3 regions of the Halomonas sp. AOP30-A1-24 genome follow, and region 1 is predicted to be linked to each of the others. Evidence: riboswitches for the same ligand, from Rfam matches in the RefSeq annotation. Region 1 holds a riboswitch; each other region holds the start of a gene.
The links. A riboswitch is a leader RNA that binds a small molecule or an ion and turns the genes downstream of it on or off. The one in region 1 is predicted to bind thiamine pyrophosphate.

Region 2: it holds a riboswitch for thiamine pyrophosphate, as region 1 does, so the genes downstream of both, thiM (hydroxyethylthiazole kinase) here and ACT3TJ_RS04395 (sodium:solute symporter) in region 1, are expected to answer to the same signal.
Region 3: it holds a riboswitch for thiamine pyrophosphate, as region 1 does, so the genes downstream of both, tenA (thiaminase II) here and ACT3TJ_RS04395 (sodium:solute symporter) in region 1, are expected to answer to the same signal.

The regions. Positions count from the first base shown of each region.
Region 1 is NZ_JBQSXL010000005.1:108,819-111,066, reverse strand. It holds gene ACT3TJ_RS04400 (hypothetical protein) at 1-672, opposite strand, end outside; TPP riboswitch at 938-1,042, shown strand; gene ACT3TJ_RS04395 (sodium:solute symporter) at 1,032-2,248, shown strand, end outside.
Region 2 is NZ_JBQSXL010000001.1:122,897-125,144, reverse strand. It holds gene thiE (thiamine phosphate synthase) at 1-426, opposite strand, end outside; gene thiM (hydroxyethylthiazole kinase) at 426-1,226, opposite strand; TPP riboswitch at 1,251-1,346, opposite strand; gene gloA (lactoylglutathione lyase) at 1,576-2,109, shown strand; gene ACT3TJ_RS00540 (DUF6164 family protein) at 2,111-2,248, shown strand, end outside.
Region 3 is NZ_JBQSXL010000010.1:452-2,699, reverse strand. It holds gene thiC (phosphomethylpyrimidine synthase ThiC) at 1-622, opposite strand, end outside; gene tenA (thiaminase II) at 645-1,313, opposite strand; TPP riboswitch at 1,404-1,556, opposite strand; gene ACT3TJ_RS07435 (methyltransferase domain-containing protein) at 1,687-2,248, shown strand, end outside.

The DNA.
Region 1 (2,248 bases):
CAAGCTTTCTTCCAGTAGCTTTTCAATCGGCTTAAGTTGGCTTTCATGCAATACGAGTAGAGACGGCGCCTCTTTTGGCTGTCCGACAAGGGGCACTAAAAGGGCGAACTCACTCTCCTCTAGATGAAATTCATGAATTTCACGCGGGCCTAAGGCCGTTTGGCATTGGGAGCAGCGGTAGACATCGTCCTCGCCATACACCAACCGGTGATACATTTTAAAAAGCGTATAAAGTGCCAAGCCGCCTTCAAGCGCAGACCAGCGTGCGGGCGTTTTGGGTATATCGTCGGTGACCGCTTGCCCTTCGGCTTTGGCATCGGCGATCACATTTGCTAAAGGCATCGCCAAAATGGCAGGGTCTTCAGAGGGTAGCGGAGCGTTTTGCTTCGTGGCCTGGTCGAAGTCTTTTACCGCGCGCTTTACATCATCTAGCGTATTTAAAACGTAGTCAGCATGCTGTAAGTCGCCAGGCTCGCAGCTACCGTTCTCCCAGCCATGGATCACGCGTAGCGTCATGTCTCCTCGTGACATGGGGCGGGCCAGTAGCATATAAAGCATTACGCGAACGTGAAGCTGGCGCTCATCGGTATTGTTTTCAAACGCACGGTAGGGGTCAGCAAACAGAGTATTGAGCCGCCCTTGCGTATGCTCCTTGGCTTCGGTGTATGACATATTGGTTTCCTGTAAGCGCGTCGCTTATTCTCCTGTGCGACGCTTGTAACACTAATGTTTTATAACACTAATGGCGGTAAGCTACTTTTATTTTGTAATGCTTTGACTCAGTGTACAGCAGCTTTTGTTAGTCTAGACAACGTTGTAGCGAATGAATAGCAGAAGTAAACCGTTTTCCTGTTAGCTATTTAGCGGCTAGGATACGGCGCGAGTAGCTGCTCATTTTGGCGGTTAGCTCGCTTTACATCAGGATACGCTCTCAATTCACTGTCGCCAGGGGAGCCACGTTGCGTGGCTGAGAATGCTATGACGCAGACCCTGGAACCTGAACCGGTTAGTACCGGCGGAGGAAGTGCGACATGCCATACCTAACGTCAGCCGTGCTGGGCGCGGCGCTCTGTTGCTTTGCATTTTTAGGCCTTAAAGCCCGTGGGCGTAAAGGCTCATTGGATGACTTTGTAACCGCTCGTAATTCACAAACCAGCACCACGCTAGGGCTCTCTTTTGTTGCATCTGGTATGGGGGCCTGGATTTTGTTTGCGCCGCCAGAAATTGGCGCTTTTATTGGCCCATTGGCCTTGGCAGGCTATGCCCTTGGCTCCTCACTGCCTTTTATCGTCCTTGGCTTTTATGGTCCGTCTATACGCCGGGCTCTCCCTGAGGGGCGGAGCATCGCTGAGTTTGCCGAGGCGTGCTATGGGCGCGGCGTACGCCACTGGGTAACGCTGGTTTCCGTGGTGTATATGGCCTGCTTTTTAGCCGCTGAATTAACCGCTATTGGAGCGATCACCTCGCTGCTTTCTGATGTTCCGTCGAGCTGGGTGATTATTGGAGTAACGCTCACTACGTTGCTTTACACGGTAAGCGGTGGGCTGCGCGCAAGCCTGGCCACTGACCGTTGGCAGGCATGGTTGCTGCTTGCACTGTTAGTGGTGGTTTCCAGTGTCACCCTTTGGCACTTGCCTGCCATGCCGAGCAGTGCGACATGGCCCTCTATCGCCACTTCTGATGCGCTTAGTGTGGCACTAACGCTTGTCATCGCGGTTACCGCAGCGAACTTGTTTCACCAGGGCTACTGGCAGCGGGTATGGGCGGCACGTGATGACCAAAGTTTGGCCCGCGGGGCTTGGGCAGGAGGGGGCGCCACGGTCATGATCGTTATGGTGATTGGCGGTTTGGGTATGCTTGCTGCCATGAACGGTGTTCCGCTGGGCGAACCGCCCATGCCTTTTTTTGCACTGCTCAATAACGCGCCACCCTGGCTAGCTATAACGGCACTAGTGCTTGCCGTTACATTGGTGGCGTCCAGCGTAGATACGCTACAAAGCGGTATTGCCTCACTGATCGTGTCGCGCAGTGAACAGCCAAGCGTTTCTATCGCGCTCACACGTTGGATGACCGTTTTGCTTATGGTGCCTGTCGTGGTTGTCGCACTTCAGGGTGTGTCTGTTTTACGTCTTTTTTTAATCGCTGATTTAGTCTGCGCTGCAACCGTGGTGCCCGTGCTGCTGGGCTTGTGGCGGCGCATGACGCCTCTTGCGGCTATCGGTGGCGGCATGGCGGGTCTATTGGGTGC
Region 2 (2,248 bases), on a different contig from region 1:
TTTAGCATGGTCCTGCTTGCTTTGGGTGGTAAACACCGGGCCCAGGCCCACGTAGTCGAGCAGGGCCACGGGGGCTGCGTGAAGCTGCTCAAGCGTATTAATCGAAAGCCCGATAATTGCCTCTGGCCCCATGGCTGCCCGTGCCTCTTGAACCGCTGTATCGCTTTGGCCGACATGCAGCCCATCGGCGCCGCTTTGCAAGGCAACGTTCAAGCGGTCATTAATCACCAGCGGTACCCCGCTACCCGCCAGGGCGGCTTTCAAACGCTTGGCCTGTTCAATCATGTCGGTATCGCTTGCGTGTTTATCGCGCAGTTGAACAAAGCTGACGCCCCCTTTGACGGCCTCAATCACGGTGCGCTCTAGCCCTGCGGCTTTACAGAGTTGAGCGTCAGTGACCAGATAAAGCGAAAGATCAAAACGCATTAGCCTTCCTCCAGCCCGGTAAACTGACGGACGTCTGTAGGTGTTAGCTGATACAAGGCGTCCAACAGGGCTACCTGAAAACTACCCGGGCCTGCCGCCTGTTGTCCAGCGCGGCTACCCGCGATAGCAAAGCTTGTAAGTGCGGCTAACGTGGCGTTCAAGGGAGCTTCGGGGCTGGCCGCTACAAAGGCGGCAACGGTGGCACTTAACGCACAGCCAAGCGTAGTGACACGCGGCATAAGCGCGTGCCCGCCGCTCAGACGCCAGTGCTGAGTGCCATCGGTAATAAAATCCTGAACGCCGGTCATCGCGACAACACAGCGTTGCTGCTTGGCGAGGTTTATGGCAGCCTCACGCGCTTCATCCGTAGAGGCTGTGGCATCCACTCCTCGGCCCGCGTGGGTCAAGCCGGAAAGCGTCATGATTTCTGAGGTATTGCCACGGATCACGCTGGGCTTAAAAGCCAATAGCGTTTGTGAAAGCGTTTGACGGTAGTAAGTGGCGCCCACCGCAACCGGGTCCAATACCCAAGGCGTATTGCTCTCGTTGGCCGTTCTGGCGGCAAGTTGCATACCTTCTGCCCAGTGTGGTGAAGGCGTGCCGATATTGATCGAAAGTGCCCCGGCCAAGCGAGTAAACTCAGCGACTTCCTCAGTTGAATGCAGCATGGCAGGGGAAGCGCCGACAGCCAGCAGGCAGTTAGCTGTGCTGTTCATCGCTACAAAATTGGTAATACAGTGCACTAACGGCGTGGTGCGTTGTACAGCGGAAAGCGCGTCGCTCAGCGGGAGTGATGTCATGGCCACCTCACAGCGTAGATCGGGTGTGATGACACCGCGACTTCCTACGCCGGTATTATCCGGTTCAGGTTCTAAGGGTGCATCTCAGCTTGAGCGTCTCAAGCGCCCCTGTCGTCAGGCTACTATCCTTGCCTTGGGCGGTGCTGTAAAGCGCAGGCGATGTGTAAGGGGAGGCCGGTAGGGTAAGCGGGGCTGGAATAATGGCTGTTCTGCCCTCATGGTATGTCATCACAACGGTATCATGCGGTGTGAAACGGTTAGAGATAGGCTTGTACACGGTATGGTTTTTGTCAAAGATAACCGCTCAATCAATTCATTTAACAGCATAATTCCCCACAAGGAGCCCAAGATGACTTTGCAAGGTGAACAGCATAAAGGCGTTCGTCCGGCCCCTGCGCAAACCCAAGGGTTTCGCTTAAACCATACGATGCTGCGGGCGAAAGACCCCGAGCGTTCATTGGCCTTTTACTCCCAGGTATTTGGCATGCAGGTACTGCGTCGGCTGGATTTCGAAGAGATGCAGTTTTCGCTCTACTTTCTGGCGAACCTGGAAGCCAGCGACCAGGTGCCGGAAGATACCCAGGCGCGTACGGCCTGGACCTTCAGCCAAAAGGGGCTGTTAGAACTTACCCATAACTGGGGCACCGAAGACCAGGACGATTTTGCCTACCACGATGGCAATGCCGAACCGCAGGGCTTTGGACATATCTGCTTTAGCGTACCGGACTTGGAAGCGGCCCAGGCATGGTTTGATGAGCACGATGTAACGTTCATAAAGCGGGCGGACCAAGGCAAAATGCAGGGCGTCATTTTTGTGAAAGACCCGGACGGCTACTGGATCGAAGTTATCCAGGCCGACCTAATGGCGGCGATGGGCGACTGATATGGCACACTTGCTGTTTCGGCTGCGCTACGTTACCGATGAAGAAGCCATGGAAGTCCGCTCACTACTGGCAGAACATGGTTTTGATACCTATGAAACGCAGGCCGGTTTTTTCCGCTTAGGGGTGGACGCGATCTGG
Region 3 (2,248 bases), on a different contig from region 1:
GAGCAACTTCATCGCGCACAAACTCCGGCGTAATTTCTTCTGGGATGCTGGCGCCGAAGCTCTGGCCGCGATGCTGGTGGCCCAAAATTCGCTCCACCTCGGCATTGCCCAGCGCTTGGCGGCGTTGATTCTCGCGCAGGGCGATAAACTCCATTTCCGGCGTGATAATCCCTTGGCGGGCATAGTGCAACTGGGTAACGTTCTTGCCTTCTTTTGCCCGGCGCGGCGTGCGTTTCAAATCAAAGCGCAGCTGGGCCAGCATGGGGTCGTTGGCGCGGCGTTTGCCGTACTCAGACGTATGGCCTTCTAAAAACTCGGTGTCGTCGCGCTCCTCAATCCACGCCCGGCGAAGCGCGGGAAGCCCACGGCGTAGATCAATCTGAGCGTTGGGGTCGGTGTAGGGGCCAGAGGTGTCGTACACCAGCAGCGGCGGGTTATGTTCATCCACGCTAGTCGTTTTGGTCGGCGAGAGACTGATTTCCCGAAACGGCACGCGGATATCCGGGCGCGAGCCTTCAAGATACACCTTGCGTGAACCGGGTAGTGGGGAAATCGCGGCGGCATCGACCTGGGCGGTTTCGGCTAGAAAGCGGGCTGTCTTCTGGGTAACGGTTTTGTTCACGGTTATATCCTTGTTATTGGAATTAATGGGAAAGGTCTAGGCCCATCTGCCAGAAGTCGATTTCCAAACGCGTGGCATCGCGGAAAATTTTGCTGAGCTCATTAAAGCGGGCAGGGGGGACGTCGGCGAGGCGAGCATCCAGCCATTCAAGCTCGGCTTGCATGGCCGCCTGAAACTCCTCGCTTTCGTACATCGCTATCCAGGCATCGAACGGGTTATCGCCGCCACGCACTGTGGAGGATTGCGCGTTCAGCCAGTTGGCAATCTCGCCATAGCCCACCAGGCAAGGGGCAAGTGCCACGTGTAAATCCAGCAGGTCGCCACGGTTGCCGGTATCCAGCACGTAGCGGGTGTAGGCCATGGTCGCCCGAGCTTCTTGTAGCTCGGCAAGTGCCTCCTCGGAAATACCCCACTCGCTACAAAACCCCACGTGCAAGCCCAGTTCCACATCCACAATGGTTTTTAAACCTTCATGGGCTTGGCGCAAATCGGCAAGCGTAGGGCTTTTGTAGGCGGCCAACGCATAGGCGCGAGCGAAGTGAATCAGAAACAGATAATCCTGCTTCAGGTAGTGGCGAAATGACGCTTCAGGCAGCGTAGCGTTGCCCAGCTGGCGCACAAAGTCGTGCTCAATGTAGGCGCGCCAATCGTCATGGCAGGCAGTGGTTAAATCAGTAAAGCGGTAGCCCATACATCCTCCGGTGGTGGTGATCCGAAGGGCAGGCGAAAAGATCGAGGAAATGGCACGGAAGGGTGGCGAGCGATTGTGGGAGAGAGCTAGCCGGCGCCATCGCTTGATCCCTACGCCGGTACCCGCGCTACATCAAAAGCAGCGCATTAGCCGGATCAGGTTCAGCGGGACCAGCGCTTGGCAGCAAAATTGCTACGCCCTGCGCCATCTCAGCCGGATTCACCGGCACCCCGTCAAGCATTCAACTCAGCGAGTCTAGGTGGCGGTGGAGGGAGATGCAAGGGGGCGGACGACGGTGCTACGTGTTAATTTGAATTGATTATGACGATTAATACTCATCATTACAGCGTGATGCGATCAGGAAGTACTGACATTGACCACCGATAACAAAACGGGCTGGGAAGCTTTCTATTGCGCCAATCAAACGCGAGCCGCCTCACCGCTATTACGCCGCGCCTTGGGGGATGAGTGCTTAGCCAAAGGTAACGGCCATGCTATCGATTTAGGATGTGGAGGCGGCATTGAAACCGCACTACTGCTGACGTCAGGGTGGAAGGTCTTGGCGATCGACAAAGCGCCCAATGCCATTGCGCGAGTTGAAACACTAAAACCTAAATTACTCGGCGCTGATTTGACGGTGATGACGTCGTGTTTCGAGGAATTGAAAGGCCTGCCATCGTCTGCCCTGATCCACGCCGGGCTAAGCCTACCGTTCTGCGAGCCAACGTACTTTTCCATACTGTGGAACATGATCCTTTCAGCGCTTGAGCCGGGAGGGTTATTTGTCGGGCACCTCTTCGGTAACCGGCATGATTGGGCCAAGCATCCAACAATGAGCTTTCACTCGAAGGATGCAGTAGAAGCCCTTTGCGGCGGTTTAGAGATCGAGCTTTTTCGCGAAAGTGAAGGAGAGGGCGGGCTGGTAATGCATCACT